DNA from 4 places in the Thalassotalea atypica genome. Region 1 is predicted to be linked to each of the others. Evidence: predicted binding sites of a transcription regulator. Region 1 holds the regulator's gene; each other region holds the start of a gene.
What was found. The regulator FliA, encoded in region 1, starts transcription of late flagellar genes. The targets are predictions, from matches to a motif close to CTAAAGNTNNNNNNNNNNNNGCCGATA.
Positions count from the first base shown of each region.

Region 2: a site for FliA is predicted at 4,078-4,104, ahead of QUE03_RS17445 (DUF3530 family protein). Genes of this name have one in related genera too.
Region 3: a site for FliA is predicted at 4,549-4,575, ahead of QUE03_RS17500 (HAMP domain-containing methyl-accepting chemotaxis protein). Genes of this name have one in related genera too.
Region 4: a site for FliA is predicted at 5,990-6,016, ahead of pomA (flagellar motor protein PomA). Genes of this name have one in related genera too.

Region 1 covers NZ_AP027364.1:904,744-912,820, forward strand. Annotated here, with positions in the region: gene fliR (flagellar biosynthetic protein FliR) at 1-455, shown strand, start outside; gene flhB (flagellar biosynthesis protein FlhB) at 455-1,585, shown strand; gene flhA (flagellar biosynthesis protein FlhA) at 1,693-3,795, shown strand; gene flhF (flagellar biosynthesis GTPase FlhF) at 3,868-5,394, shown strand; gene QUE03_RS04240 (MinD/ParA family protein) at 5,413-6,255, shown strand; gene QUE03_RS04245 (RNA polymerase sigma factor FliA) at 6,274-6,996, shown strand; gene cheY (chemotaxis response regulator CheY) at 7,042-7,425, shown strand; gene QUE03_RS04255 (protein phosphatase CheZ) at 7,452-8,077, shown strand, end outside.
Region 2 covers NZ_AP027364.1:3,870,798-3,878,874, reverse strand. Annotated here, with positions in the region: gene QUE03_RS17465 (aminoglycoside phosphotransferase family protein) at 1-675, shown strand, start outside; gene murU (N-acetylmuramate alpha-1-phosphate uridylyltransferase MurU) at 672-1,370, shown strand; gene djlA (co-chaperone DjlA) at 1,377-2,189, shown strand; gene QUE03_RS17450 (lipid-binding SYLF domain-containing protein) at 2,246-2,794, shown strand; gene QUE03_RS17445 (DUF3530 family protein) at 3,027-4,019, opposite strand; gene QUE03_RS17440 (pseudouridine synthase) at 4,156-4,824, opposite strand; gene rapA (RNA polymerase-associated protein RapA) at 4,841-7,741, opposite strand; gene QUE03_RS17430 (PepSY-associated TM helix domain-containing protein) at 8,014-8,077, opposite strand, start outside.
Region 3 covers NZ_AP027364.1:3,881,513-3,889,589, forward strand. Annotated here, with positions in the region: gene QUE03_RS17470 (LPS-assembly protein LptD) at 1-135, shown strand, start outside; gene surA (peptidylprolyl isomerase SurA) at 151-1,452, shown strand; gene pdxA (4-hydroxythreonine-4-phosphate dehydrogenase PdxA) at 1,452-2,435, shown strand; gene rsmA (16S rRNA (adenine(1518)-N(6)/adenine(1519)-N(6))-dimethyltransferase RsmA) at 2,432-3,250, shown strand; gene apaG (Co2+/Mg2+ efflux protein ApaG) at 3,258-3,650, shown strand; gene QUE03_RS17495 (symmetrical bis(5'-nucleosyl)-tetraphosphatase) at 3,653-4,462, shown strand; gene QUE03_RS17500 (HAMP domain-containing methyl-accepting chemotaxis protein) at 4,645-6,663, shown strand; gene QUE03_RS17505 (putative 4-hydroxy-4-methyl-2-oxoglutarate aldolase) at 6,821-7,324, shown strand; gene folA (type 3 dihydrofolate reductase) at 7,364-7,855, opposite strand; gene cgtA (Obg family GTPase CgtA) at 7,977-8,077, opposite strand, start outside.
Region 4 covers NZ_AP027364.1:1,030,052-1,038,128, forward strand. Annotated here, with positions in the region: gene QUE03_RS04770 (zinc ribbon-containing protein) at 1-200, shown strand, start outside; gene QUE03_RS04775 (Lon protease family protein) at 335-2,743, shown strand; gene dxs (1-deoxy-D-xylulose-5-phosphate synthase) at 2,843-4,705, opposite strand; gene ispA ((2E,6E)-farnesyl diphosphate synthase) at 4,720-5,610, opposite strand; gene xseB (exodeoxyribonuclease VII small subunit) at 5,607-5,858, opposite strand; gene pomA (flagellar motor protein PomA) at 6,169-6,933, shown strand; gene QUE03_RS04800 (flagellar motor protein MotB) at 6,939-7,892, shown strand.

The sequences.
Region 1 (8,077 bases):
CGTCACTAGTTGATCCCGCCAGTGGCACCAGTGTACCGGCGGTGGGGCAATTTTTTCTTATTCTATCGACATTGCTTTTTTGGGGGCTAGATGGTCACCTTATCTTCCTGCAATTTGTCGTCGCGAGTTTTGATACTATCCCAATTCCAGCGGATAACTTTGATACAGCGAAATTTAAAGAAGCAGTAGAATGGGGGCGCTGGATGTTTGCGACCGCGTTATCTTTGGCTATTGCGCCACTGACGGCAATGCTACTGATCAATTTTTCATTTGGCATCATGACGCGCGCAGCACCGCAGCTGAACATTTTTGCTATTGGTTTTCCTATTACTATGTGTTCAGGTTTACTGATCATGTGGTTAACTATGGGCAACTTTATGGTGCATTTTGAATTGCAATGGCAACGTGCCATAGACTTTACATGTCATTTGATCGACTGTAGGACAGTGCCATAATGGCTGACTCTGACAGCGGTGAACGCACCGAAGAACCCACGGCCAAAAAGCTATCTGAGGCCAGAAAAAAGGGGCAAATAGCGCGTTCAAAAGAGCTGGGGACTTTGTTTGTACTCGTTGGCAGTGCTGTTGGATTAATGTGGGTAGGCTCGTCACTGGTAAATGCTTTATCAAAAGTCATGAAGCGCTTGTTTTCAATCTCTCGGCAAGAAGCAACGGATATCCATGCTTTAGTGGCGGCAATAAATGAGGTTATTGGTGAACTTGTTGCTCCGTTAGGTTGGCTATTTTTTATCATAATGCTTGCCGCATTTGTCGGCAATACAATGCTTGGCGGCTTAAGTTTTTCTTGGGAAGCAATGGCGCCTAAAGCCAGTAAGTTATCACCAATAGCTGGATTTAAACGTATGTTTGGTGTGCAGGCTGCGGTCGAGCTACTTAAATCAATTCTTAAGTTTTTTGTTGTTTTCATCGTTGCTTTCCTATTGCTCAGCGGCTTATTTGAACAAATCCTAGGGCTTAGTTTAGAAACTATTCCTTCTAATTTCGGTCACGCAGTAAATATGCTGTTGTGGATGTTTTTAACGCTAACAATTTCTTTATTTATCATTGCTGTAATTGATGCGCCTTATCAAGTATGGAACCACACTCGCCAGCTTAAAATGACCAAGCAAGAAGTCAAAGATGAAATGAAAAACACGGAAGGTAATCCTGAAATTAAAGGTCGCATACGACGGACGCAATATGAAATGTCGCAGCGACGTATGATGCAAGACGTGCCTAGTGCAGATGTGATTATCACCAACCCGACCCATTACTCCGTGGCGATCAAATACGATACAGCAAGTGGACAAGCACCAGTACTTGTTGCAAAAGGTATCGATCAAATGGCAATACACATTAGAACCATTGCCAAAGAACATGATATTGAAATACTACAATCGCCGGTGCTTGCGCGTTCGCTTTATTATACAACCGAAGCTAACGAAGAAATCCCAGAAGAGTTGTTCGCTGCGGTAGCGCAAGTGCTGGCATTTATTTATCAACTTAATGAACACCGAAAAGGAAAAGCAACCCGCCCTAAATCACTGGCTAAAAATTTACCTATACCGGATGATTTTCGTTATTAACTTTTCTTGTGTTGGTTAATAAATCAGCTGTCGTTCCATAGTAGGCTGACATTGGTCTGGTTATTGCTAAATTCGTGTTAGTGTCAAAAAACTAACATAAAGAAGCAATGCAGTTATTAGCTAATTTTTCCCAGTTTAATAAAAGTAAGTTCCATCACTTATCGGGTGTTGGTACGCCACTGTTGATCATAGCGATATTAGGTATGGTCGTGCTTCCCATGCCTGCATTCTTACTCGATATTTTATTTTCGTTCAATATAGCGTTAGCGCTGGTTGTACTACTGATCACTGTCTATACCCTTAAGCCATTGGAGTTTGGCTCGTTTCCGGCCGTATTGCTTATCGCAACTATCTTACGCTTGGCGTTGAACGTGGCCAGTACACGTGTGGTATTACTTGAAGGCCACGAAGGACCAGATGCCGCGGGCAAAGTAATTGAAGCGTTTGGCTCGGTAGTTATTGGGGGAAACTATGCCGTTGGTTTAGTCGTCTTCTTGATCTTAATCATCATCAACTTCATGGTTGTCACAAAAGGTGCAGGGCGCATATCAGAAGTAACAGCACGTTTTACCTTGGATGCTATGCCAGGTAAACAAATGGCGATAGATGCGGACTTAAACGCAGGTTTTATTTCTCAAGAACAAGCACGAGAGCGTCGTATTGAAGTGACCAGTGAAGCGGATTTTTATGGTTCGATGGATGGTGCCAGTAAATTTGTAAAAGGCGACGCCATTGCAGGCATCTTAATTTTATTCATCAACATTATTGGTGGCCTAGTCATCGGTATGGTGCAGCATGATTTAAACTTTGACTCAGCAGTTGAAATTTATACCTTACTGACCATTGGGGATGGCTTAGTAGCACAAATACCTGGCCTATTGCTCTCTGTCGGTACCGCAATCGTTGTCACACGCCAAAATACCTCGCAAGATATGGGTGAGCAAGTCAGTGCTCAGCTTGGACAAGTTAAGTCACTATATATTGCGGCGGGTGTGATGTTTGTCATGGGCATAGTTCCAGGCATGCCACATTTAGCCTTCCTATTTTTCGCTTTTACTATCGGTGGTAGCGCTTTTTATATCAGTAAAAAGAAAGTGAAGAATGAGGAGTTGCAAGCAGCTAAAGAACAAGAAGATAAAGTACAAGCAGAGCAACAAAGCGCAGAAGTAAAAGAGTTAAGTTGGGACGATGTTAATCATGTCGATATTATTGGTCTTGAAATTGGTTACCGCTTAATTCCCTTGGTTGATAAATCCCAAGGTGGTGAGTTACTGAATCGTATTAAAGGCGTGCGTAAAAAATTGTCACAAGAATTTGGCTTTTTAGTGCCAGCGGTACATATTCGAGACAATTTAGATTTAGAACCAAATACATATCAAATTTCATTAATGGGAGTAACCGTTGGGGAAGCTGAGATCAGGCATGATCATGAGCTTGCCATCAACCCTGGTCAAGTCTTTGGTAATTTAGATGGCATTGTCACGAAAGACCCTGCATTTGGTTTAGATGCTGTATGGATAAAGCAATCGCAACGAGAACATGCGCAATCACTCGGCTATACCGTTGTTGATGCAGCTACAGTACTTGCGACACATTTAAGTCAAATACTGACCAATAATGCCTCTCAATTAATGGGTCACGAAGAAGTGCAAAACTTACTTGATATGCTGGGTAAAACTTATCCTAAATTAGTAGAAGGGCTGATCCCAGACACATTAAGTTTAGGCACTATAGTTAAAGTATTACAAAACTTGATGAATGAAGGTGTTGCCGTTAGGGACATGCGCAGTATCGTCCAAACCCTAGTTGAGTACGGGCCTAAGAGTCAAGATCCTGAAGTGTTAACCGCTGCTGTTCGCATCTCGTTACGCAAATTTATTGTCCAAGACCTTGTTGGACCTGCTCTTGAAGTACCTGTCATAACTTTGTCACCAGAGCTGGAACAGATGTTGCATCAGTCAATGCAAATGGCAGGTGATGATGGTGCAGGTATTGAACCTGGTTTAGCTGAAAGGTTACAGAAATCATTAACTGATGGCGCACAAGGCCAAGAACTAGCAGGCGATACCCCGATCTTACTGACATCAGGTATTTTAAGAACTGTGCTAGCTAAATTTGTTAAATATACCATCCCAAGTTTACGAGTTATTTCTTATCAGGAAATACCGGATGATAAACAAATTAAAATTGTCAGCGCTATTGGACAGTAACCGTAGTCATCGCCGAATTTGCCGCAGTAACTAGAATGAGTTTGACAAGAATGTCAAACAGAGGAGGTATCAGTGAAAATTAGACGATTCGTAGCCAGTGACATGCGTACGGCGTTAACTCAAATCAAAGAAGAGTTAGGACCAGACGCGGTAATTATGTCGAATAAAAAGATACCTGAAGGCGTTGAACTAATGGCCGCTGTTGATTATGGACAAGCTGTAGCTCAACCCGAGCAGGCGACAAGTGCTAAACAACAAGAGTCAACGGCTGCTCAGACCAAACCACAGCAAATTATGGCAGATGATACCGTCAATTTAAGCTCTCAGCCTCAAGCGACGATGAAGAGTAAAACACCGAAAACTGATACTTTACAAGCCTTGCTAGATCGCAAAGTACAAATGCAAAATCAACAGCAAGCAGCATCGACTCAGGCGGCTACTGAAACGAAAAAATACACAGGTAATAATCCACAAGTAGGTGGTCAATTGTCTGGACAAACGCCGACCAATTCAATTGAAGAGCAATTCAAAAGCTTTACCGAACGATTAGCACAATCGGCGCAAGACTCAGACAATGAGCATCTAGATAATTCACAATCACAGCTTACAAATGATGAGTCAATCGGCGAGATCAAAAATACAGTTTCGTCATCTGCCACAGTAAACATGGGTGATTTTAATAAGATGAAAGAAGAAATGGCTTCCATTCGTCAATTATTAGAGCATCAAGTGTCCGGTTTAATGTGGCAGGACATGGCGCAACGAGATCCTAGCAGAGCATTGCTGACGAATAAGTTAATGGAAATAGGCATTAGTGAGCAAATTGCTGATCAAGTGGCAGGTTACGTGCCAGCTCAAGCCTCTGAAGCTCAAGCCTTACAACACGCACTGTCGTTATTGTCGCAACAGCTCAATACCACACAAAACGATATTATAAAACGTGGTGGAGTTATCTCATTAGTTGGCCCAACAGGAGTAGGGAAAACGACAACTGTGGCAAAACTAGCGGCTAAATTTGCACAATTGCATGGTGCAGAGCATGTGGCACTAATCTCAACGGACACATACCGCATTGGTGGATTTCAACAACTCGAAACCTACGGTAAAATTATTGGTTGTCAGGTAAAACTTGCTAAAGATGCTTCGTCACTAGAGCAAATCCTGTCTGCTTTTTCGAACAAGAAATTAGTCTTAATTGACACGGCTGGTATGGGCCAACGCGATTTGCGTTTGGCAGAGCATTTGTCTTCTTTGGTTAGCAATTCAAGAGTGCGGATCAGAAACTACCTAGTTCTGTCAGCGAATACTCAGGCCAATGTAATGCAAGAAAACGTTGAAAGGTTTAAGAAAATTCCACTTTGTGGCTGTATTTATACTAAGCTAGATGAAAGTTTAAGTATTGGTGAGATTATCTCGACATCAATACAAAATGGTTTGCCAATCGGCTATCTAACCGATGGACAGCGTGTACCAGAGGATATTAAGGTTGCAAATGCTGGAAAATTAGTTAGTCTTGCAGAGAAAATGGCAAGCAAGTCATTAATTAAGAATTCAATGAACTCGCGAATGGTGTTAAAGTCAGCCCCAGCTATTAGCTAAAATTTTGAGAAGTTGTAAATGTTAGACCAAGCGAGTGGCTTAAGAAGAATGCAAGATTTGAAACAAATTAAAGTTATAGCCGTTTCCGGTGGTAAAGGTGGTGTAGGTAAAACTAACGTATCACTGAATACATCAATCGCGTTAGCTCAAGCTGGCAAACGCGTTTTAGTTCTCGATGCGGATTTAGGTTTAGCCAATGTTGATGTGATGTTAGGGTTGAGAGTTCAACGTAATATTTCTCATGTTTTAAGTGGTGAGTGTGAGTTAGATGACATCATCATAGAAGGCCCAAGCGGTATAAAAATAATTCCCGCAACGTCTGGCTCCCAATCTATGGTGGATTTAACACCAGCAGAGCATGCAGGCTTGATTCGCGCATTTAGCGAGTTAAAAACTGAATTTGATATCTTAATAGTAGATACGGCAGCAGGTATTTCTGACATGGTACTGAGTTTTTCTCGGGCCGCACAAGATGTTATGTTAGTCGTATGCGATGAGCCTACATCAATTACCGATTGCTATGCCCTAATGAAGCTCCTGAGTCGCGACCATGGTGTGTTTAAATTCAAAGTTGTTGCTAATATGGTACGTAGTCAACGTGAAGGTCAACAGCTTTTCGGTAAATTAACTAAAGTTACGGATCGTTTTTTAGATGTGGCCTTAGAGCTAGTAGCCATCATTCCATTTGATGAAAATATTAGAAAGTCCGTACGAAAGCAAAAAGTGATTGTTGAAGCGTTTCCCGCTTCTCCTGCGGCTATGGCGTTTAAAGATTTAGCAAATAAAGTCTGTAAATGGCCTATACCCCATCAGCCGTCAGGTCACTTAGAGTTTTTTATCGAACAATTGTTAGAACAATAGTTTGTTACCCTCGGAGCTATAGTGGCTAAAACCAATGCATATAGTAACCAAACCGATAAGTCTGCCTTATTAGAGCAACATACTGTTTTAGTAAAACGCATCGCTTACCACCTATTGGCACGCCTACCTGCAAGTGTTCAAGTAGAAGATTTAATTCAATCCGGCATGATTGGCTTGTTTGAAGCTGCAACCAACTTTGATTGTAGCAAAGGCGCCAGTTTTGAAACCTTCGCAGGTATTCGTATTCGCGGTGCTATGCTTGATGAAATAAGGAAAGGGGATTGGACCCCACGCTCCGTTCACAAAAACAGTCGTATGGTCAGTGATGCCATCAGAAGTTTAGAAGCTCAATATGGTCGAGATGTTTCAGATAGTGAAGTTGCTGAAAAACTTGAAATTTCGTTAAATGAATACCATCATATTCTTAATGAAGTCAGTGCTGGCAAAATAATTGGCATTGAAGACTTAGGGGTCAGTGATGATTCGATTAATTATGAACACAGCTACAAAGTAGACGACCCTTATCAATCAATTGAGCAAATAGTTTTTAAAAAAAAGTTAACAGAATGCATTTCGACTTTACCTGAGCGAGAAGCTTTAGTACTGTCACTGTATTATGATGAAGAGCTTAATTTACGGGAAATAGGACAAGTTCTTGACGTAAGTGAGTCAAGAGTGAGTCAAATACATAGTCAAGCCATGCATCGATTAAAAGCACGTATGCAATCTTGGCAAAGTTAAGTAGAATAAGAAGTTATAGTTACTTGTTAATATCCGGAGGATGTCTTGGATAAAAATATGAAAGTACTTGTTGTTGATGACTTTTCAACCATGAGACGAATTGTAAAAAATTTATTACGTGATTTAGGTTTTACTAATATTCAAGAAGCAGATGATGGCAGCACTGCCTTACCAATGTTACAAGGCGGTGACTTTGATTTTGTCGTGACCGACTGGAACATGCCAGGCATGCAAGGTATAGATCTACTCAAAGCTATTCGTGCTGACGAAAAATTAGCACACATACCTGTTTTGCTTATTACTGCTGAAGCTAAGAAAGAGCAAATTGTGATGGCCGCTCAAGCGGGTGTTAACGGTTATATTGTTAAGCCGTTCACCGCTGCAACATTGAAAGAAAAATTAGATAAAATTTTTGAACGTTTAGGCTAACCGCAACATAAGCGTGAGGGAATTCTATGAGTAATAATCCTAGCGGTAGAGTTACGTTAGAGCAAGCCAAGTTGATGGTCGAATATCTAGAAAACGGCCAACAAGATGAAGCTGACAAAATGATATCGGATCTTCAAAGTCCTATACATTCAGAACTTTTTGCCGAAATCGGAAAATTAACGCGTCAATTACATGACTCGATGAGTAATTTTCAAATTGATTCTCGATTGAGCGACCTAGCTAATGCCGATATTCCTGACGCTAAAGAACGCTTAACCTACGTTATTAGCCGTACTGAAGATGCGGCTAACAAAACGATGGACGCGGTCGAATCAATTTTCCCTGTGGTTGATAATATTCAACAGCAAATCAAAACGGTCAATCCATTGTGGATTAAATTAATGCACAATGATTTGGATTTAGGTGAATTTAAAAACCTATGTCTAGATATCGATAAACTGTTAAAAACAACAGGTACGGAAACTGAAAAAGTACATGCATTAATGACTGATGTACTGATGGCGCAAGATTTTCAAGATTTAACCGGACAAGTTATTCGAAAAGTTATTGACCTTGTTATCGAAGTTGAAGAAAGCTTGATTAATATGCTGACCATGTTTGGCGTAACAGAAGAAGAGCAGAAAAAAGCTAA
Region 2 (8,077 bases), 1.4 Mb from region 1:
CAGTATTACAAACGTGCCATGGCTATTATTCCGAAGATAGCGACTGTCCAGGATTCTACAGCATATAGATTCCCTGTTTTTGATCGCGATTTTGTACAGTTAGAACTTAATATATTTTCACAGTGGCTGTTGCATCATCATCTAGATATAAAAACTATAGACCTCGAAAAGCTGCAAGCCTGTTTTGACGTGTTAATTGATAACGCACTGGAACAGCCACAAGTGGTGATGCACAGAGATTTTCATAGTCGCAATATTATGCTCGAACATGACAATGAACTAGCCGTTATTGACTTTCAAGATGCGGTGAAGGGGCCAATAACTTATGACGTGGTGTCATTACTCCGTGATTGTTACGTTAGATGGCCCGATGAAAAAATTTACCCACTGCTGGAGCACTTTATTGAGCATCATATCACCAGCACAGATCTTGCGTGCGGTGTATCACAATCAACTTGGCATCGTTGGTTTGATCTGATGGGATTGCAGCGTCATATTAAGGCTGCTGGTATTTTTGCACGTTTATACTTAAGAGATAATAAGCCAGGTTATCTATCAGATATTCCACTGACATTATGTTATATTAAAGATGTAAGTGCTCACTATGGTGAGCTGTCATATTTGCATGAAGTGGTCCGCGATATTGTCATTCCTTCATTGGAGCAAAAACAATGAGAGCAATGATCCTTGCCGCAGGTCGTGGTGAGCGGATGAGACCGTTAACTGATAGCTGTCCTAAGCCATTATTATCAGTTGCCGGTAAACCTTTAATTGTTTATCACATTGAAAAGTTGGCTCGTATTGGTATCACGGATATTGTCATTAATCATGCGTGGCTGGGACAACAAATTGTTGATACGCTGGGTGACGGTAGCGCGTGGAATGTCAAAATAACCTATAGCGCTGAATCTAATGGCGCACTTGAGACCGCAGGTGGGATAAAAAAAGCGCTACATCTGCTTGCACAAAACAACAGTGAGTCGCCATTTTTGGTGATTAATGGCGACACCTATTTTGAGTATGATTTCTCGACAATACCTCAACTTCCAAAGCATCAACTTGCCCATTTGTGGTTGACTGAAAACCCTGAACATAACCGAAAGGGGGATTTTGGTATCAATAATGGTATTTTAGTTAATCAGTCAGAAACCATGTGGACATTCAGTGGTCTAGCTCTTTATCGCAGCTCCTTTTTTAATCATGTTATTGGTGATAATTTTGAAAAATTAGCACCACTTTTACGTGCTGCTGCCGACAAAGAACAGATTGGCGCCTCTCTGTTATCGGGGTTATGGGTAGACGTTGGTACGCCTCAGCGGTTACAACAATTAGAAGCACATATTTTATCATTTCAAGTATCAGGAAAATAATAAGTCATGCAAATTTGGGGTAAGGTTCTGGGCTTCTTGTTCGGGTTTATGTTGAGCAAAAATATATTCGGTGCCTTGTTAGGCGTTTGGCTTGGTCATAAATTTGATAAAAGCCGTGGTTATGATTTTGATAAATTCAACGCAGACGGTGAACAAAGTCGTCAAGCGACATTTTTCTATACTACTTTTTCTGTGATGGGACATCTTGCTAAAGCCAAAGGGCGAGTGACAGAGCATGAAATCGCCTTTGCTAGTGCCTACATGGATAAACTTAAGCTAAAAGGCGAATTGCGCGAGCAAGCACAAGAGGCATTTAGAGAGGGAAAAGCTGCAGGGTTTCCATTAAAAGATCGTTTAGCGAAGTTTAGGAAGTCGTGTGGTGCCCGTTATGATTTAATTTTAATGTTTCTTGAAATTCAAGTGCAGATTGCTTTTGCTGACGGTCAGCTAGATCCCGTAGAACGTAAAGTTTTGCATGAAATTGCTCAAGGGTTGGGTTTTTCAAGTAGAGATTTAGACAAACTTTTAGAAATGATCATGGCTGGAGAGGCGTTTAATCGTCAATCAGGCGCTGGTCAGCACGCTAACCCTGCCAATGAGAAAGCGCAACTTAATCATGCATATAAAGCTCTGGGGGTAAGCCCTGATATGTCGATAAAAGATATTAAGAAAGCTTATAAAAAGCTGATGTCACAACATCACCCTGACAAACTTATTGCAAAAGGATTACCGCCAGAAATGATGGAATCAGCAAAGCAAAAAACACAAGACGTGCAAGCCGCTTATGACTTAGTATCGAAATATCACAATAAAGACTAAACTGATTGAATAACTTAACTAAAACTAGCTGCCTTTGGCTCAAAAGAGAATTTAGAATGAAAAAATTGATTGTATTTTTGTTTGTAATGTTACTACCTAGCAGTGTAATCGCTGGTGCTGAAGAAGACCGCAATGATATTCGGGAAATGCGTCAAAAAATACTGACACGTTTATACAAGGAAGAGCCGCGGGCGAAAAAGAAAATTGAAAAAGCCGTTGGTTATGCGACGTTTTCTAATATTGGTGTCAATATTATTTTTCTTTCCGCAGGTAACGGTAGTGGCATTGTAAAGAACAATGAAACTGGAAAAGAAACCTACATGCAAATGGTCAGTGCAGGTGTTGGTATTGGCTTAGGGGTAAAAGATTTTAGTGCGGTATTTATTTTTTATACTGAGGAGGCACTGGAAAATTTTGTAGAACACGGCTGGGACTTTTCAGGACAAGCTGATGCTGCCGCTAAGTCAGGAAAAAAAGGGGGCGAAACAAGCAAAGCCGCAACCATTGTTGAAGGTGTTGAAGTATACCAGATGACTGAAAATGGCCTAGCACTACAAGCAACATTGCAAGGCACAAAATACTGGAAAGATGGCGATTTGAATTAGTTATCTGATTAATTCGAATATCCCTTGATCGCCGATGTGAGTGTTGATGTTGTATCGGCTTTCTGAGCTAGCAGATTTTCTTTTTTAGTAGTGACTAATAGAAATCTTCAGCGACCTCTCTATCAGATTGTAATTCACCTAAGTGATCAATTAGCGCATGTTTGTTTTGTTCTGGGGCTCGTTCATCAATCAGGGCCATTTCATAATGTGTGAAATAGCTTTGTAGTATCAACTACCAACCAATGGCCGTTAACCACCCCTTTATTGCTCTGCTTAAGTCTTTTTCTGGGTAATAGCTTGGGGCAAAATTGTTAAGTTGTCGCTGACGATAGTAGATTTTCATTTCTTTAGCGGCGTATTGTTTTCTAATTTTAGCGAAGTGTTCTACCCACTGAGTATCTTTCTTTAAGTATAAATCCAAGATAGGCAGTTCAGTTTCAGACACTTGTGTTGCGAGAGAAATATTGCCTTGTTCGGTTAACATGTGAGCGCTAAGCATGACAAAAGCATTGGGCAAGGGCAGCTGTTGTTGCTCAAATAGATTTAATACATTGGCCGCGTTGTTTCCTTCCGCAATGACAACGAAGATGCCCGGATACTGTGCTGCTTCATCAAACACGGCTTTCATTTTAGGAATGAGAGCCTCTTGATATGCTTGTAACGCCTCTTGGTTTTCTGCTGCACGGGTGTTTGCATTTTCAGTTTGTGATGGGTAGGTCGCTGGTTTGTCTAAGGGCTGTAATACGATAGTTGTCCAACCTTGTGTTGGCAGATGTTGGCGCAAATAGTTAATCGCCTTTGGACTAGTTGCCACTTGTTGCCATTCTGGGAGCAATATCATCACCCCTTTATCTGTTGCGTGTAAATCTTTTTGCGTCAAAGTAATGAAATCTTCCGTTCCTACCATCATCGGTTTTAAAATGCCTTTACGGACATATTTTTCTAAATCTGACTGATAAATGCTTTGCTCAGATGTAGGCGCTAGAATGGTTAAAGGTTGAGTTGACTCTTTCGACTCATTATCATTTTCGGCGGGCTCGGTATCTGTTGACTCCGGATTGTTTTCATTGACGGTTTGATTTTCTTTGGGATTAAGTTGTAATGTTTTTTCGCCGGCAATTTCGCTCTTTTCTTGTGCAAGGCCCATTTCACTGAAAAAGAAAACAATAATTGAAAAAAAAAGTTGGCTTAAACGCAATGAACTTTCTCCGGCTTTAAACGACAAGGCGCTTTCATTCTAATGCAAAGAGACCGCGACTGCATCATTAAAGGACTCAATATTGTAGCGGCCAAATTAACTAAAGCTTTATGTTTTTTTGTTGGTCATGTGTATTTGAGTAGTTTATTCAATGTCTTAAATATTACGTAAAAGGACAAGGCGCCTTAAAGGATATGCTTTGTTTTGTTCGTGGATGAGAAATTGTCAGAGATAGGGCATGTAATTGTAGTCGTTCTGATTGGGTTAATGCTTTTTCATGGGCATAAAGCCGATCACCCAAAATCGGGTGGCCCAACGCCAGCATATGTACTCTAAGTTGATGGGAGCGACCGGTAATAGGGATTAGCTCTACTAAAGCGCTGTCGTCATCCTGTTGAAGCAACTTGTACAGTGTTTTTGATGACTTCCCATGTTCATGGTCGACTTTCTGCTTTGGTCGGTTGGGCCAATCGCAAATTAATGGTAAGTTAATTTCACCCTGCAAATATTCCAGTTTGCCATAAACACGGGCGCGGTAACTTTTTTGAGTTTGCCTTTTTTCGAATTGACGACTGATGTCGACGTGAGCGTCTTTATTTAAGGCCATCAATAATAAGCCAGATGTTGCCATATCCAAGCGGTGCACTATGGTTGCTGTAGGTAGTACGCGAGCCACACGATTTTGTAAACAATCTTGATGTTCAGGCAATCGGCCTGGCACCGTGAGTAAACCACTGCCTTTATTTAACACGACAATATCATCATCTTGATAAACGATATCAAGATAGGGCGTCATTGGCGGGCGGTAAATAAAGTCAGGGTTTGCAGCCATATTCGGTTCCTTAAATTTAATGCGTCACAACGATAAGACGCGTCGCCTCAAACGTCAGTTGTGCTTTTTCAATGTAATGTGTGAGCTCTTGTTGCTGGCGTTTTATAAAGTCGAGTTCATCTTGCCGAACACTCGGGTTGATCGCTGACAAGGCTTCTAGTCGTTGATATTCTTCGTCAAGGGTATGGTGCATATTTTCTAATGCATGACTTTGAATAGCAGGGATTTTTACTTCTGCATGTTGTTCTGCTTTATTCACTAATGGCTGTATTTCACTTTTCAGCGCTTTAATGAGTTGTAATGCAACTTGTTTCTTCACTGGCTGAAGCTGTTTTTCAAGTACTGGCTCTGACACTTTATCCGCTAAATTATTCCCGCTCTTATCAACGAGGATACGAATTGGCGTAGTAGGTAAATAACGTCCTAGTTGTAAGTTTGATGGCGCCGTTGCTTCAATAGTAAAGATACATTCTAAGAAGAAGGTACCTACTGGCAGGGCTGGGTTCTTCAATAAGCCGATACTGGCATTTCCGATTTCATCAGACAATACTAAATCCAAAGCGCCACGTACCATTGGATGATCCCATGTCATCAATTGATAGTTTTCGCAGCTCAAAGCCGTATCACGGTTAAAGGTTACCGTTGCGCCATCTTCCGGCAAATGCGGGAAGTTGGGGTTTAGCATATGCTCGGTTGGATTTAATGCAATGGCATTGTCCGCTTTATCGTCTTGTTGAATTCCGAATACGTCAAATACTTGAAACATAAACTGTGGCAAGGTGGTTTGATCATCAAGGGCTTCAATGTCTTTAACAATCTGGTGCGCTCTACCTTGGCCACTTGAATTAAGTTCAAGTAATTTGTCTCGCCCTGATTCAAGTTCTGCCTTGATTGCTAAATGCTGTTGATGGCTGTCATTGATGAGTTGTGTGGTTGTCTCTGATGTAAAGTCATGACTAAGCATAATATTGTGAAGTTGCTCGCCAACATGTTCAAACACGGTGCGACCTGTAATACACGTGTGTTCAAAGGCATTAAGTGATTGATGATACCAATTGAATAACAATTCTTGCGCAGAGTTTTTAAAATAAGGGATATGAATTTTAATCGTTTGTGTTTGACCTATACGATCAAGTCGACCAATACGCTGTTCAAGTAAATCAGGGTTGGTCGGTAAATCAAACAACACCATGTGATGAGCAAACTGGAAGTTACGACCTTCGCTGCCAATTTCAGAACATAGTAATACTTGGGCACTGTCTTCATCTTGTGCAAAATACGCAGCGGCGCGGTCACGCTCAAAAATAGATAGGCCTTCGTGGAATACCGCAGCTCGCATTCCTTCTTTGGTGCGTAGTGCTTCTTCTAAGTCAATGGCGGTTTGTGCGTGGGCACAGATAACTAAAATTTTCTCGTCACGGTGCTCTCTTAAAAGCTCAATTAGGTAGTCTACACGTGGATCAAAGCTATGCCATGCGTCATGATTATCCAAGGCATACAATTGTTCAGGAGTATGAAAAAACGCGGTTTGTTTTAGAGCTTTTAAGGATTCAAGGTCATGATCAACGAGTAAATCATTGATGCAGTTATCGTATTGCTCAGGTAGCTTAAGTGCTACTGGCATCGCGATACGCTCTGGGAAACCTTTTATTGTATTGCGAGAGTTTCTAAACAGAATGCGACCTGTGCCGTGACGATCGAGCAGTTGATTTAACAATTGCTGTTTTGCATGTGCTTGGCTCTGCTCGTCTCCTGCGCTCAATTCAGTCAGCAGTGTAGTGATGTCTGTTTCTTTTAATAATTCTTGTAATGTTTCAGCTTGTGCTGTGGTCAAACTATTACCTTCCACTAAGGTATTGGCGGTATCTGCCACTGCCGTGTAGTGTTGCTCTTCTTCGATAAATGCCTGGTAGTCAAAGAAACGATCAGGGTCTAGCAGTCTTAAGCGAGCAAAGTGACTTTCATGGCCTAGTTGATCAGGAGTTGCCGTTAATAATAATACCCCAGGTATCACTTGTGCCAACTGCTCTATACATAAATATTCAACACTTGGGGCTTCTTGAGACCAATTAAGGTGATGGGCTTCATCAACCACCATTAAATCCCAATCTTCGCTGATCATTGATTCATACCAATCAGGGTTGTCAGCAACAAAGTTTAAGTTCACTAACACCAGTTGTTCGTCGCTGAATGGATTTTCACTAGTACTCTCTTGGCAGCGCTCAGCGTCATAAATGCTAAACTTGAGGTTAAATCTGCGCAGCATTTCAACTAGCCATTGGTGCATCAGTGATTCAGGTACAATGATTAGAATGCGTTGTGCTCGACCTGTCACCAGTTGCTGATGAATGATTAAACCTGCCTCAATGGTCTTACCTAACCCTACTTCGTCCGCTAAAAGCACACGAGGTGCAAATCGAGAGCCCACTTCTTCAGCAATGTATAGCTGATGAGGTATCAGGCTGACACGACCACCACTTAAACCAACAAGTGGAGATTGTTGTTGCTCGAATTGATGTTGCAAGCTGTCTTTGCGCAAACGGAACCAATCTAATCTATCCACTTGGCCGTTAATGAGTCGGTCATGTGGCTTATTGAACTTGATGAAATGATCGATCATTACTTCTTTGAGTGTGGTTTTTTCACCGTTGTCTGCACGAGTACCGTGATAGGTGATGATGGCTTCGCTGTCATCAATTTCTTCAACTTGTAATTGCCAGCCTTCATGGCTAGGGATTACGTCACCGATATTGAAAACCACGCGTGTTAGTGGAGCATTGGCTATGGCGTATTTTCTAGAATCTCCCGTGGCGGTATATATGATCGTAACAAAACGATTTTCCACATTGGTTACGGTACCAAGTCCTTGATCTGATTCACTGTCACTGATCCAACGTTGGCCGGGGAAAAATTGCATAACCGATGTCTCCAAAAAGCTCTAAAAATACTAATAGGGGAAAAAAAGGGCGCTATAGTACCGTTAATCATAGTTGTGATCATTAAAAATATCTTCAATTCACCAATCAACTTTTAGACAGCTCAGGTAAATGAATTTTATGTGTATTTGTCTTTAGCTAAGAAGGGAATAAAAAATAGGCGGAAAAGAGAATCATCGCGTAATTTTTTTATTAAACGGCTAATGCCAGAAATTGGATCTGGCATTGGCTGTATACAGGAACATGGCAATAATTATCGAGTGTTGGTGCGTTTACGATAATTTTGCCAACGACGTATTGACAGCATTGTTCCCGTA
Region 3 (8,077 bases), 1.4 Mb from region 1:
GATGAATTCGATAGTGGATTCGTGGTACAGTTTGTTATTAAAGGTTTAAGTGGCCAAAAAACCACGCTTAATACACAAGATATGTTTAACTCGAGTATATTTGGCTACAAACGCCCATATTATCTCAATAATTAATCAAGAATATAATAAATGAAAAACTCTTTGAAAATTTTCGCTTTAACTTCTTCATTAGTACTGAACCTATTCAGCACTGCTATAGCCGAAGAAGTAGCATTAGATAAAGTCGCCGCCATTGTAAACTCGGGCGTTGTATTAGAATCAGAAATCCAAAACTTATTAAAGAATATCAAAGCACAAGCTGAAAAATCAGGTCAAAGCCTACCTTCAGATAAAGCCTTACGTACTCAAGTTACCGATAAGCTTATTAACGATAGCTTACTTATTCAAATGGGTGAGCGCATGGGCGTTCAAATCAGTGACGCTCAACTTGATGACACGTTAAGCAATATGGCCGGCGAAAACAACCTGACACTAGAACAGTTCCGTGAAGCGCTGGTCAGTGATGGCGTTGATTATGAAAAATACCGCGAAACCGTACGTTCAGAACTAATATCAGGTGAAGTGCGTCGTGCTAGTGTTCGCCGTAGAGTTTATATCTCACCACAAGAAGTAAACAACTTGTTGGCTGATATGAAACAAAAAACTAATTTAGATGTTGAATATCGTCTGGGTCACATCTTGATTGAATTCCCACCAGAGCCAACTCAAGATGATATCAATGCTGCCAAAACTCGTGCCGATAAAGTGATCGAACTCCTTAACGGTGGCTCTGACTTTGCCAAGATTGCGATTGCGTCATCGGGTGATGCAAACGCACTTGAAGGTGGTGATATCGGCTGGAAGAACATCAATGAATTACCGACCTTATTTTCTGAACTTGTTGATGGCAAAGAGCAAGACACGGTAATGGGCCCTATTCGCACAGGTCTTGGCTTTAGTATTATTAAAATACTAGAAATTCGTGGTCGCCAAGTGGTTGAAGTGGAAGAAGTTAAAGCCCGACATATTCTTGTTAAATCGTCAATTATCTTAAGTGAAGCAAAAGCGGAAGCCATGTTAGCTGAGTTTCTAAAAGAAATAGAAGCCGGAAATGCCGACTTTGCTGATTTAGCAAAAGAGTTTTCTGAAGGCCCAACATCGGTGCGTGGTGGCGACTTAGGTTGGGCGGACCCTAAAACTTACGATCCTGCTTTTAGGGATGTTCTAGCTAAACTTAAAATTGGCGAATACCATAAACCATTCCGTTCATCATTTGGCTGGCATTTAGTACAGTTGACCGATCGTCGCACCTTAGATGCAACAGAACAAATGAATGAAAACCGTGCCTACCAGATTATCTATAACCGTAAGTTTGGTATGGAAGCACAGCGCTGGATGAAAGAAACCCGAGACGAAGCTTATATTGAAGTTTTATCAACGGGTGAAAATTAATGACCAAACGTATTGCAATAACGCCGGGAGAGCCTGCGGGTATCGGCCCAGACCTTACCATTGCAATTGCGCAACAAGACTGGCCCGTAGAACTTGTCGTTGTCGCGTGTCCAGAATTAATGATGGCGCGAGCTGAGCAAATTGGCTTGCCGTTGACATTAGTTGATTATGATGCGAGTAAACCTGCATCAGCTCAAAAAGCTGGTACGCTCACTATTTGTCCGATAGCCACCGACCAAGTACCAGTGGCAGGACAACTCAATCAAAATAATGGTCATTACGTGGTAGAAACTCTACGTGTTGCCAGCGAAAAAAATATCTCAGGTGAAATTGAAGCTGTTGTTACAGGCCCTGTACATAAAGGGTTAATTAACCAAGCGGGGATCGCTTTTAGCGGTCATACGGAATATTTTGCTCATCAGGCCAATTGTTCTGATGTGGTAATGATGTTAGCCACTGAAGGGTTGCGTGTCGCCTTAGTAACCACACACATCCCATTAGCTTATGTATCAAAGGCCATCACCTTTGAACGATTACAAAAAGTCACTCGCATCTTGCACAAAGACCTACAAGACAAATTTGGCATTGAATCTCCACGTATATATGCGTGTGGCATCAACCCTCATGCCGGCGAAGACGGGCATTTAGGGCGAGAAGAAATTGAAGTAATGAACCCAGCATTTGAAGAGCTTCGCGCTGAAGGTATGGACATTGTTGGCCCTTTACCTGCTGACACCATTTTTCAAGAAAAATACTTAGAGGATGCAGACGCTATTTTAAGTATGTTTCACGATCAAGGTTTACCCGTACTTAAATATAAAGGCTTCGGCTCTTCGGTGAACATTACTTTAGGCCTACCTTTTATTCGAACCTCAGTAGATCACGGTACTGCTCTCGATTTAGCCGGTACTAACCAAGCAGACACTGGAAGTTTTATTGAAGCCCTGCAAACCGCAATTAATTTGGCAAATAATCAACAATGAGTAAGAACTCCCATTTAGGCCATCAAGCTAGAAAACGCTTTGGTCAAAACTTCCTAAATAATGATGCAGTCATTAGTAGCATCGTTGACGCAATCAACCCTGAGCCAGGTGAAAATTTAATCGAAATTGGGCCTGGTCTTGGCGCACTAACTGAGCCGGTTGTTGAGCGTGCAGGGAAGTTATCCGTTGTCGAACTAGATCGAGATTTGGCTCATCGTTTACGCCATCACCCTTTTTTGGCTGAACATTTGACCATTCATGAAATTGACGCATTGAAGTTTGATTTTTCGTCTTTGGTGAAGCCCAATCTACCATTGAGAATTTTTGGTAACCTACCTTATAATATCTCTACACCGCTCATTTTTCATTTGCTGACCTTTAAAAATGATGTCAAAGACATGCATTTCATGTTGCAAAAAGAAGTGGTACAACGCATGGCAGCATCGCCAGATACAAAAGCATATGGACGATTGTCGATCATGACACAGTATCAGTGTCAGGTATTGCCCGTGATGGAAATAGGGCCGGAAGCCTTTACTCCGCCGCCTAAAGTCGACTCTGCTATTGTGCGCTTAATTCCACATGCTGAAATAAAGAACCCAGTAAAAGAATTGAGTATGCTTAATCAGGTATGTTTAACGGCATTTAATCAGCGCCGCAAAACCATCCGTAACAGTTTCAAAAAGCTTATTTCAGCAGATAATTTAGAGCGTTTAGATATTTCACCAACGCTAAGACCTGAAAACCTGAGTATTGATGAATACATTAAAATTGCTAACTTTCTTAGTGATAACCCAGCATCGATAGAAAAATAGAAAGCACATGAGTCATGTTACCCCAGATTTAAGTTCGCTGATCACCGTTTTGGCTCAGCCTAATTTTATCGAGTCACAATCCGATATCGATAACAAACAATTTGTGTTCAGTTACACCATTACCATATCAAATTGCAGTGATGAAAAAGTGCAGTTACTGTCCCGTCGTTGGTTGATTACTGACGCCAACGGCGAAATAACGACAGTGGAAGGCGATGGCGTTGTCGGTCAGCAACCAGTTATTGGCCCAGGAAAACAATACACCTATACCAGCGGCTCTATTTTCAAAACACCTCTTGGTATCATGCAAGGACAATATCATTTAATTGACAGCAACAACCGACCTTTCAGTATCGAAATTCCACTATTTCGATTGTCTGTCCCTAATTTGTTGAATTGATTGTGGCGTTATATTTAGTCGGTGATGTTCAAGGTTGTTTGAAGGAGTTACAACTTTTGCTTGCCCAAGTAAATTTTGACGCACAACAAGATCAGCTTTGGTTGACCGGTGATCTAGTAGCAAGAGGTCCTCAATCACTCGAAACACTCCACTTTGTTAAGTCTCTAGGGAAAAGTGCGAACTTTGTCCTAGGTAACCATGATTTGCACTTACTCGCCATTCATGCTGGGCATAAAAGAGCGAAGCAAGGTGACAAGTTAACTCCACTGCTTGATGCACCAGACGTCAATGACCTAATGGATTGGCTAAGCCAGTACCCATTGCTGCTGCCATTACCCGACGGAACGGCTTATATGAGCCATGCAGGAATCTCTCCTCAATGGTCGCTAGAAGAAGCCGTTGACCACGCAGAATTTGCCCACGAAAAAATATCAGGGCCTGAACGTAGCTACTGGCTCAACATCATGTATGGCGAGAAGCCCAACAATTGGTTTGATGTCAACACTGACGAAGATAAATTCAGATTTACCATCAACAGTTTCACTCGTATGCGTTATTGTTACTCAGACGGTTCGCTTGAATTTGATTGTAAAGAAGCGCCGCAATCTGAGCCTGAAAATATCGCTCCTTGGTATCAACTATCAACCATAGAACAACGTCCGCAATGGGTGTTTGGTCACTGGGCGGCATTGATGGGTTCTTGCTCAAAAAAAGGGTACTTCGCCTTAGATACTGGCTGTGTATGGGGCAATTATATGACTATGTTGCGTTGGGATGATAAAAAAATCTTTATTCAAGAATCAGTTGGATAAAACAGCTGCAAGAGCAAATATCAAGGTTGCAAATGTAACTTTTAATGAAAAAGTTCTAGTGCTTGTTATAATAACCTTTAATATGTCTAAAATATTTGTTAATACTGTCGATAGCGTCTAGTAATAACAACAGCAAAATAAGTATTTAATTCCTAACTTTAAAACTCCGAGTGGTGGTATATATGAATTTAACGGTAGCAGTAAAGATTATTGGTGGCTTCACGATTATTGCCATCTTGCTAGTGGTTACTAGTGTATCTTCTTTGTTAAATTTGAATAAAATTAATGATTCAACAACTAAGGTTAGTGACTTAGCTATACCTACACTTGTCAATAGTAACAAACTTGCATTGCAGTTAACCCAAATGGGTGGCTTCACGTTACGTGGCTATTACCAAGAAGAATTGGCACCATTGGCGACTAATGAATCAGATTTCAATTCAATTAATGACTCATTCTCAAAAGAGCTTAAAATATTAAAGTCTATTGTACAAAACGAAGGCACATTACTTGGCAACCTTAAAAAAGTTGACGGTGTATACGAATCGTTTACTAATAATGTTGAAGGTGTGTTTGAAAGCCGTAAAACCAGCATCGAACAAATAGCTTTGTTAAATGATAAAATCGATATTTTAGAAGAAAAATCCGATGACGCTGCCACTTTATTACTCGATTTAGCGGATCATGACCTAGCAGACAGCAAACTTCAAAAAGCCGTGGATATGGGTGAGTTTTTAGAAACGTCGCTAAATGGTTTGGTTAGTTACGCGTTTGAATATAGAGACGCCCTAGACCCAGACACAGTGAACTTAATTGAGCGCGAGTTAACAAACGCCCACAGCGAACTCAACAGAATGATGAGCGATGTCATCATTGAAATGAATGCTAATAGTGCCTCAGATGAAGCAACTGAACTAATTGATACCTTTGCGGAAATTACTGCACATATTACCGGCGATGAGTCAGTATTCACTAATAAGTCAGCTCAAATCAACGCCATTGCACAAGCAACATCAATGTTAACTGCGGCTGACAATGATATTAATACAGCTAATAAATTCCTTGCCAATCAAGTTGCTTTGGCAAATCAAACGACCAACGAAGCGAACAGTATGGTTGATGATTCGGTATCGACAGGTAACCGAAGAACGACCATTATCATGATTGTGTCTATTATCCTTGCCATTGTTATTGCTCGCATCACACTTATCAGTATTACTCGCCCGCTTCGTCGCGTAAATGAAATGCTGAATGTCGTTGCCTCTGGCGACTTATCTCATAAGTTGGATGAATCAGGCAAAGACGAATTTGCGCAACTATCTCGTAACTGTAATTTGCTGATCGACAGCCTACGCGATCTTATTCAAAGTATTGTTAGCCGTTCAACACAGTTGGCAGCAGCGGCAGAACAAACCTCTGCTGTAACCGCTCAAAGTACCACTGCTATTGAAGAACAGCGCTTACAGGTTGAACAAGCAGCTTCAGCAACCACTGAAATGAGCAGTACTTCACAAAGCGTATTATCAAGTGCAAACGACGCTTTAGGTGAAATTAAACAAGCAGACGATGAAGCTGAGCGAGTTAAAGGGATTTCTGAAAATAACCGTGAAACTATTCAGCAACTTGCTGCAGAAGTTGAATCGGCATCTCAAGTTATTAACAAATTACAGCAAGACAGTGCCTCCATCGGCAGCATCTTGGATGTTATCCGCGGTATTGCAGAGCAAACAAACCTACTCGCTTTAAACGCAGCCATTGAAGCAGCGCGCGCAGGTGAACAAGGTCGCGGATTTGCTGTAGTAGCTGACGAAGTAAGAACGTTGGCCAGTCGTACGCAGGAATCTACTCAAGAGATTCAAAATATGATTGAAGTGCTTCAAACCGGTGCTGAAAAGGCTGTAACTGTGATGGATACAGGTAAAGCACAAGCGGCAAACTGTGTTGAGCAAAGTGACGTAGCAGACAAAGCCCTTGAAACCATCACTCATGCTGTTCACGAAGCATTTGACCGTAGTTCGCAAATCGCAACAGCTGCGGAAGAGCAAAGCGTTGTGGCCCATGAAATCAGTGAGAATTTAGAATCTATTGTGACCATTGCAGAGCAAACATCGGCTGGCTCACAACAAACTGCAACCTCTAGCAGTGAAGTTGCTCGACTTGCTGAAGAGTTACAACAATCAGTTCAAGAATTTAAATTGTAGATTCTCAGGTGACTTAGAAAAAAACCACGCTCAATAGCGTGGTTTTTTTATGTCTCGATCATTGCCCTTTTATGTTCAACATTAACTGAAATGATGATTCTATACTGACTTCTTAGGATAAGATTTATCATCATCCTCACTACGAAGGGAGCCTACTATGGACAAACAAACACTCGATTTATTACCCGATCTTTGCGATAAATTCCCCTCAAAGGTTAACGTACTTGAATGCCAGTTTTCTCATTACGGTAAGCAGCCTGTATTTTCGGGACAGGTGGTTACTGTAAAGTGTTTTGAAGATAACTCGATTGTTAAAAATTTGGTGAATACCCCTGGCCATGGCAAAGTAATTGTTGTTGACGGGGGAGGCTCAACAAGATGTGCTCTACTCGGAGACATGCTTGCTGAAGCAGCGGTAAAAAATGGTTGGTCGGGTTTAATAATCAATGGCGTTATTCGAGATGTCGCCACGATTAATACTTTATCTATAGGTGTGAAAGCTTTAGGCACAACTCCAATAAAAACTGAAAAGCGCGGACTTGGCGATCTTAACATTCCCGTTCGTTTTGCTGGCGTAACCATTAGTGAAAACAACTGGGTTTATGCTGATCTTAATGGTGTATTAATTAGTGAGCATGAGTTAAATATAGGCGACAACTAATTCTCTAATCGTCTAGTAAACTGTTTTGGAACGAGCGAATCAAAATCGCTCGTAGACGCAGAAATTAAGGTCGTAACTATTTTTTTCGTCCGCAGATCTCTTTTCGCTACTTAACAGTCTCCAATCATGTTGTGTGTCATATACAGGAAACTGAGTATCTCCTTCGATGTCAGCGCAGATATGCGTGATATAGAGTCTATTAGCTGTCGGTAGACAATGCTCATAAATCGCACCGCCACCTATGACCATCACTTCCTCTGCACCACCAGCGACTTTCAATGCTTCCTCAACAGAGTTCACTACCTCAATACCGTCAGCTCGATACTCCACGTCTCGTGAAATTACGATATTTTGTCGGCCAGGTAACGGGCGGCCTATCGATTCATAGGTTTTCCGCCCCATAATAACAGGCTTACCTAATGTAGTTTTCTTAAAGTAAACCAAGTCAGCCGGCAAGTGCCATGGCATATCATTATCTTTGCCAATTATACGGTTGTTTGCATGTGCAACAATCATCGAAAGAACAGTCATTAACTTCCACTTATTTCAATAAATCAAAAACGCAGCTAGTATAAAACAAAAAAGGCGCATCACGTATAATAAACGCATGCACCTTTGCCCAATCATCAACAGAAAAATAGTATAACTAGCCTTATTGGCGATATTCCACTTCCACGTCGTAATCGTCTTCATCCCAATCTTCATCATCCAAATCATCGTCTAAGTCAGACATCGCATCTTGATGATAGTTAT
Region 4 (8,077 bases), 130 kb from region 1:
AATCACAAGTAGAGTGGGCTGAACTAAGCGATGATTTTGCACACGATGGTGTGTACAAAGCAGGAGATTTTATTGGCTTTGGCGAACTAGAATGTAAGCAATGCCATCAAGTGCATTTATACACTCATTTTAGCGAAGTACTCGAATGTACTGAGTGTGGTCACAACCAATTTGGTAGAAAAGCCGCAGCACCACAATAAGGCGTGATAAATTAAAGAGTTGTCATTCACCTTAAAAATTAACAACACCTATTGCAGTATCTTTTCCTAAATGTGGCAAAGCAAGGTAAACTGCTGGAAAATATTGCCCTTTTTCTCTTATAGCGAGTATTTGCATGAGCCAACCTTTCGTTCAATGCCGATTGGAACCGTCGCAGTTGACTGCGAACCTTTCATTACAACAAATTTCAAAATGTTCGATTGAACCCATCGATCATGAAACTTTTATTGGTCATGAAAGGGCAAAAGAAGCATTAGAATTTGGTCTTTCAATGACGGCAGTTGGTTTTAATGTCTTTGCGATGGGAGATCATGGTACGGGTCGGCAAACATTAATTAAGCAGATGTTACATGCCTTTGCCAGTGAGCAAAACACGCCGCCAGAGTGGTGTTACATTAATAATTTTGATGATAACCATGTACCTTTTCGGTTATATGTTAGTCCTGGAGATGGCAAAGTCTTGATGGCCAGAATCAATACCTTTATTGATGAGCTATTAGATTTATTTCCCGAAATATTTGATAACGCAGGCTATCAGCGCCAAAAAGCGGCCATTGATCGTGAATTTAATCAAAAATACGACGAAGCCATTGCTATCGTTGAAGAGACAGCGCTGAAAAACAGTGTTGTACTATATGAAGAGGCAGGGGAAATTGGCTTTTCGCCTTTGGTTGATGGCAAGCCGCTAAACGATAAAGAGTTTGCTAATTTAGACGAATTAAAACGAACCGCATTTTATAAATTGCTGGCTGAGCTAGAAAACTTACTTTCTGAGCAATTGCTTGAGCTGCCTTTGTGGAAACGTGAGTCGTCAGACAAGCTAAGAAAGCTAAAATATGACACGGCCGAGCAAAGTATTATGCCGTTGATTAAAGAGCTTGAACACGAATTTGCGAGTAATTTAGGGGTCTTGAAGTACTTATCAAAAGTGAAGGCTCACGTTGTTGATGCAGTATTGGAAGTGCTGGTGGATGAAAGTACTGAAAATCAAAATGATAAAGATAAGCGCAAACTAATGGTCGAACAATTCTTACCTAATTTGTTGGTGGAGCGTGAGCACAATGGCGGAGCTCCGGTTGTATATGAACAAAACCCGACCTTTCAAAATTTGTTCGGACACGTCGATGTTGCCACCTTCCAAGGAGCCAGTTACACCAGTTATCGCTTAATAAGGCCAGGTGCCTTGCATAAAGCCAATGGTGGCTATCTATTGATTGAAGCGGAAAAGTTACTCAATCAACCTATGGTATGGTCGCGCTTAAAGCTTGCCTTAAAAACACAAAGTATCACCATTGAAAATCCTTATTCTGAATTAAGCCAAGGCAGCGTTTACAGTATTCAGCCGGAAAAAATACCGCTTAATGTAAAAGTGGTTTTACTGGGTGATTCTCATATTTATTACACACTGCAAGAATATGATCAGGAATTTACTGAGTTGTTTCGTGTACTTGCCGACTTTGACCGCCATTTTACCAAAGACGAAAATAACTTATGTGCATACAGTAATTTAATTCGTCAACGAGCACAGAAATATGATTATCCTGAAGTGGGGGATGATGCAGTGATTGAATTGATACGCCACGCACTGAGACGAGCCGAACACCAACATAAAATTTCTGCCAATATCGTACAAGTGAATGATTTGTTAGATGAAGCCGTTTATTTGATGCGAAAGCAGCACGCAGGGGTGATCGTCGAGCAAGAAGGAAAACTCACTGCTGACTATGTTCAAATGGCTTTGAAAGCTAAACAACGCCGCACAGGAAGAATGAGCGAATCGTGGTTAAGCGAAATTAAGGAGCAACAAGTACTGATCAATACCGACGGGAAAAATATCGGTAAAGTCAATGGATTAACTGTCTTAGAAATAGGAGACAGTGTTTTTGGTACTCCAGCTCGTATTACTGCCACCGTTTATGCGGGTAGTAATGGCGTGACTGATATTGAGCGGGAAGTAGACCTCGGTAAGTCCATTCATTCGAAGGGCGTTTTGCTGTTAACCGGTTATTTGGGACATAAATATGGTCAAGAGCTTCCGGTTTCTATTTCTGCCAATATTGCTATTGAGCAGTCATATGGTCACATTGACGGAGACAGTGCCTCAATGGCCGAGTTATGTGCATTGATCTCAGCGATAACGCTTGTTCCTATTGACCAAGGGATAGCAATCACGGGATCAATTAATCAGCACGGCGAAGTACAATCCATTGGCGGCGTGAACGAGAAAATTGAGGGTTTTTATCGACTCTGTAAAGACGAAGGTCTTACGGGTAAGCAAGGTGTTATTATCCCTAAAACTAATGTTATTAATTTGATGTTAGAGCCGAGCGTGATTGAAGCGGTAGAAAAGGGCGATTTTCATATTTATGCGGTAGAAGACATAGACCAAGCGTTAGAAATTCTCATGGCTATGCCTGCAGGCACAATAAATCGTTTAGGTCGCTATCCACGAAAATCTATTCATGCCATGGCATTGGATAAATTACAGTGTTTTGCAGAGTTGCTACACGGCGGCGAAGAATAGCCGCATGGCTTTACTTTAGATTTTATTTTCTACTTAAATAAAAAAAGCTCGATGTGGAAACGCCGAGCTTTTTTGTGTCTGTTTATTAATAGCTGGAATTTAAGCTAAAAATGCGTTGATTTTATTCACAAAACCTTCGCAGTCCAAACCCAACTCTTGATGAATTTCTGCTTGTGTTCCGTGTTTGATAAATTGATCCGGTAAGCCAATGTTAAGCACTTTAATGGCTAAACCTTGACTGAGTACAAATTCATTAACACCAGAGCCCGCGCCGCCCGCAATGGCATTGTCTTCAATGGTGACAATTACATCATGTGATTGTGCCATCTCAGTAATCAACGCTTCATCAAGTGGTTTAACGAAACGCATATCCACTAAGCTAGTATCCAAAGCATCTGCTGCTCTTTCTGCTTCTAGTAATAAGGTACCAAAACTCAGGATAGCGATATTTTTGCCTTCGCGTTTTACTAGCCCTTTGCCCACCTCAATGGTTTCATCAACCAAGGGTAATTGAGCGCCGGTACCACTGCCCCGAGGATATCTCACTGCTGCTGGTTTATCCAGTTTGTGCCCTGTAGTCAGCATTAGCTGACACTCGCGTTCATCTGCCGGTGCCATGATCACTAAATTTGGAATACAACGCATAAAGCTTAAATCAAACGAACCTTGATGCGTCGGCCCATCCGCCCCAACAATTCCCGCGCGGTCAATAGCGAAGAGCACTGGTAAGTTCTGAATAGCAATATCGTGAATAAGTTGATCATAACCTCGTTGTAAGAAGCTTGAATAAATTGCAACGACAGGATTTTGACCACCTATAGCAAGGCCCGCAGCGTAAGTTACGGCGTGTTGCTCAGCAATTGCCACATCAAAGTATTGATCGGGGAATTTTTGACTAAACTCCACCATTCCAGAGCCTTCTCGCATTGCTGGTGTGATCGCCATAAGCTTTTTGTCTTCGCTGGCCATTTTGCATAGCCAGTCACCGAAAATAGCAGAATAGGTCGGCAAACTTGCTTGGCTTTTAGGTAAGGCGGTTTCTGCGGGATTAAATTTTGGCACTGCATGGTATTTAATCGGATCTTGTTCAGCGGCTTCGTAGCCTTTACCTTTTTTGGTTGCAATATGTAGTATTTGTGGGCCTTTCAAACCTCGCATGTTGCGAATAGTATCAACTAAGCCATTGACGTCGTGACCGTCAATTGGGCCAATATAATTAAAGCCTAATTCTTCAAAGAAGGTGCTGGGTACGACCATACCCTTTAAATGTTCTTCAGCGCGACTTGCTAACTCTTTAATAGGAGGCAAATTGTTAAGAATTTTCTTACCTCCTTCACGAATACCTGTGTAGAAACTACCAGAGAGCATCTTTGCCAAATGGTTGTTCAGTGCGCCAACATTTTCTGAGATCGACATTTCATTATCGTTGAGGATAACGAGCATATCTTTATGAATGTCGCCTGCGTGATTTAATGCCTCAAAAGCCATACCAGCAGTCATGGCGCCATCACCAATAACCGCGACGACTTTGCGATCTTGATTTTCTTTCTCAGCAGCAACAGCTAAACCTAATGCAGCAGAAATTGATGTACTTGAATGTCCAACGCTTAAAACGTCGTACTCGCTTTCTTCACGCCATGGAAAAGGATGTAAACCGTCTTTTTGCCTGATGGTATGAAGTTGATCGCGACGACCCGTTAGTATTTTATGCGGGTAGGCTTGATGGCCGACATCCCAGATTAAATGATCAAAAGGCGTTTTGTAGACAAAGTGCAAGGCAACAGTAAGCTCAATTGTGCCTAAGCCGGAAGCAAAGTGGCCACTGCTTTTGCTAACAGAGTTCAATAAATAACTGCGCAATTCGTTACTGACTTGCGAAAGCTGATCCTGATTTAACATACGCAAGTCATCTGGCGTATCAATTGTTTTTAACAGGGGATAATCAGCAAGGTTAATAGTCATAAGTTCTTTTTTAATTAATGTGTGCGATGGACAATAAAAGTCGCAAATTCAGCTAAATTTTGCGTATTGTAGGGCAAAGTGTCTAAAGCTTGAAGTGATTGTTGATATAACTGCTGTGCTTTTTGCTGTGCTTGGTCTAATCCCATCAATAATGGGTAGGTTGATTTGTTTGCTGCCAGATCGGAACCAGCTGGCTTACCTAGCTCTTCTTCACTAGAAATTATATCAATTATATCGTCACGGACTTGATAAGCTAAACCAACTAATTCAGCGTATTTGGCAAGCTCTTTCATTTCTTCTGTATTTACATTTGGCGCACATTCGGCAGCCATAATGACCGAAGCTTTAAGTAAGGCTCCCGTTTTGAGTAGGTGCAGTTGTTCGAGTTCTGTAAGCGATATCGTTTTATTTGTTGCTGCCAAGTCAAGTGCTTGGCCACCGCACATGCCTTGATAGCCAGCAGCATCAACTAGCTGCTTCACTAACATTATTTGCTTTGCAGCAGTAATATTGTTGAAGCGGTGGTTGGCTAAAAAATCAAACGCTAAGGATTGCAATGCATCACCAGCAAGTATTGCCGTGGCTTCATCAAACGCCTTATGGCAGGTAGGTTTGCCACGCCTAAGATCGTCGTCGTCCATTGCAGGTAAATCATCATGCAATAAGGAATAGGCATGAATACACTCAATGGCGCAAGCAATGGCATCAATGTCGTTTAATTCAGCGCCTAACGCTTCACCGGTAACGTAAGCTAGATATGGACGCATTCTCTTACCGCCAATAAGCAGACCGTATCTCATGGCGTCATGCAACCTTGGATCATTTATCGTTAAATCGTTTAACTTTTCAGTTAATAGCTGATCAACGCGTGCTTGGAAGCTGGCTAATTTAGATAATTCACTCACGAATGCGGTTGCTCTGTTAAGCTAAAGTCTTCCAGTTGCGAGTCACCGTTTTTATCCATTAAAATTTTGATGCGTTGCTCTGCATCTTGTAATTTGGCTTGGCTCACTTGACTGAGGTTTAATCCTCGCTCAAATATATTCATCGACTCTTCAAGGCTAAGCTCGCCTTGTTCAAGCTTATGTACAATGACTTCGAGCTCAGAGAGTGCTTCTTCAAAGCTCAAGTTTTCAATTTTTTTCTTTGCCATAATGGTAAATGTCGTGACATCAGCCACTTCAATTGCTGCATTTTATAATATGGCGCAACGGTACCTTAGCTTGACGCTTTGGTCAATGTATCTAAGCATGAACTGAATCAAATAAAAGTCGATAAAAAATGGTTAAGTTATTGACTCATCGGGCGATAATATCAATTAATAGCACTACTTTTATCATCAACTAAACTTTGCCTCACTTACGTCCTCGTGCAGGTTTAGCATTATTTGATAATAGCGAACTATGATGTGTTAATGTATTATCAAATAAAATGATGTTGTTTCATGCTTTTAGGAGGCATTTGTGGATTTAGCTACGCTACTGGGAATTCTAGGCGCGATCGGTTTTATTGTCATGGCGATGATACTCGGTGGCGATATCAGTATGTTCGTGGATACGCAGTCCATTTTGATCGTGTTTTGTGGTTCATTATTTGTGGTTTTGGCCAATTATAATTTAGGTCAGTTTTTTACGATTGGAAAAATTGCCGCTAAAGCGTTTATATTCAAAATTGAACAACCTGATGAGCTGATTGAAAAAGCAGTAGAAATGGCGGATGCAGCGAGAAAAGGTGGCTTCCTCGCGTTGGAAGAAGCAGAAATATCGAATCCGTTTATGCAAAAAGGTGTTGATATGCTTGTTGATGGTCATGATGCTGACGTTGTTCGTGGCACTTTACAAAAAGACATAGCATTGACCACTGAACGCCATGAAACTGGTGTCGGGATATTTTCTGCGCTAGCCGAAGTGGCGCCAGCGATGGGAATGATTGGTACCTTGATTGGTTTGGTGGCAATGCTGTCAAACATGGATGACCCTAAAGCCATTGGTCCTGCAATGGCGGTTGCACTTTTAACAACACTTTATGGCGCATTTTTAGCTAACGTTATTGCTATTCCTATTGCCAATAAACTCACCTTACGCCTAGGCGAAGAGAAGCTCAATCAAGAATTGATCCTTGATGCTGTGCTAGGTATTCAAGATGGCCAAAATCCGCGGGTTATTGAAGGTTTGCTGAAAAACTACCTAGCAGAAAGTAAGCGCGTTATTAGTACAACAGAAGAGTAGCAACTATGGCTAATCCTCCAGAGTGTAAGTGCCCACCACCCGGGCTACCCAGTTGGATGGGAACATTTGCAGACTTAATGTCGCTGCTAATGTGCTTTTTTGTATTATTACTGTCGTTTTCTGAAATGGACGTGTTGAAGTTCAAGCAAATTGCAGGTTCGATGAAATTTGCTTTTGGTGTACAAAACAAAATAGAAGTTAAAGATATTCCTAAAGGCACCAGCATTATTGCCCAAGAGTTTAGGCCTGGTAAACCTGATCCAACACCTATTGAAGTGATTCAACAGCAAAGCATGGAAATGACTCAACAAATGTTGGAATTTCAAGCGGGTGATGAAACTTCAGCCGGTGGCCGACAAGAACAACGTGGCACTGAACGTGGTGGTCAATCTCAGAGCACAGATGATCAAATGAGCCAGCAACAGATCCAACAGGCTCAAGAAATGATGGAACAAGCTGCTCAAGAGCAAGTGAATGAGTTGGCGAAGAAAATTGCCCAGCAACTTGAACAACAAATTCAAGACGGTGCAATTGAGCTTGAGGCGCTGGGTCAACAAATCATCATCCGCATTCGTGAAAATGGCTCATTCCCTTCAGGCTCGGCATTTTTGCAACCTAAATTTAAGCCTATTATGCAAGAAATAGGAGCACTGCTTAATACCGTGCCCGGTGAAATTATGATCTCGGGTAACACTGACAATCAAGGCATAAGCTCTGAGCTGTATCGCTCTAACTGGGATCTTTCGTCACAAAGAGCGGTGGCAATTGCTCATGAAATGGTGAAGGTACCGAATTTTGATGCGAGTCGATTGTTAGTGGTGGGTCATGCCGATACACGCCCATTAGTACCAAACACGAATGCGCTTAATCGTCGCCGTAATCGTCGCGTCGAGATTTCAATAAACCAAGGTAAAGCTAAAGAAACTGATCCTATTTCGCTCAGTGAACCACAAAGCTAGGCCAACTCTATTACTTCATTCCAACAAAAAAAAAGAGCAATGTATGTTGCTCTTTTTTTGTTGGATATAGGACGTCCACTAAACATTATGCTTGTGTAACACAAGCAAGAAACTGCCTAGAATCACGCACGTTTTTAAATTTTAAACGTGTGGAGCCTATTTTATCAGTCACAACAATGGTGAGC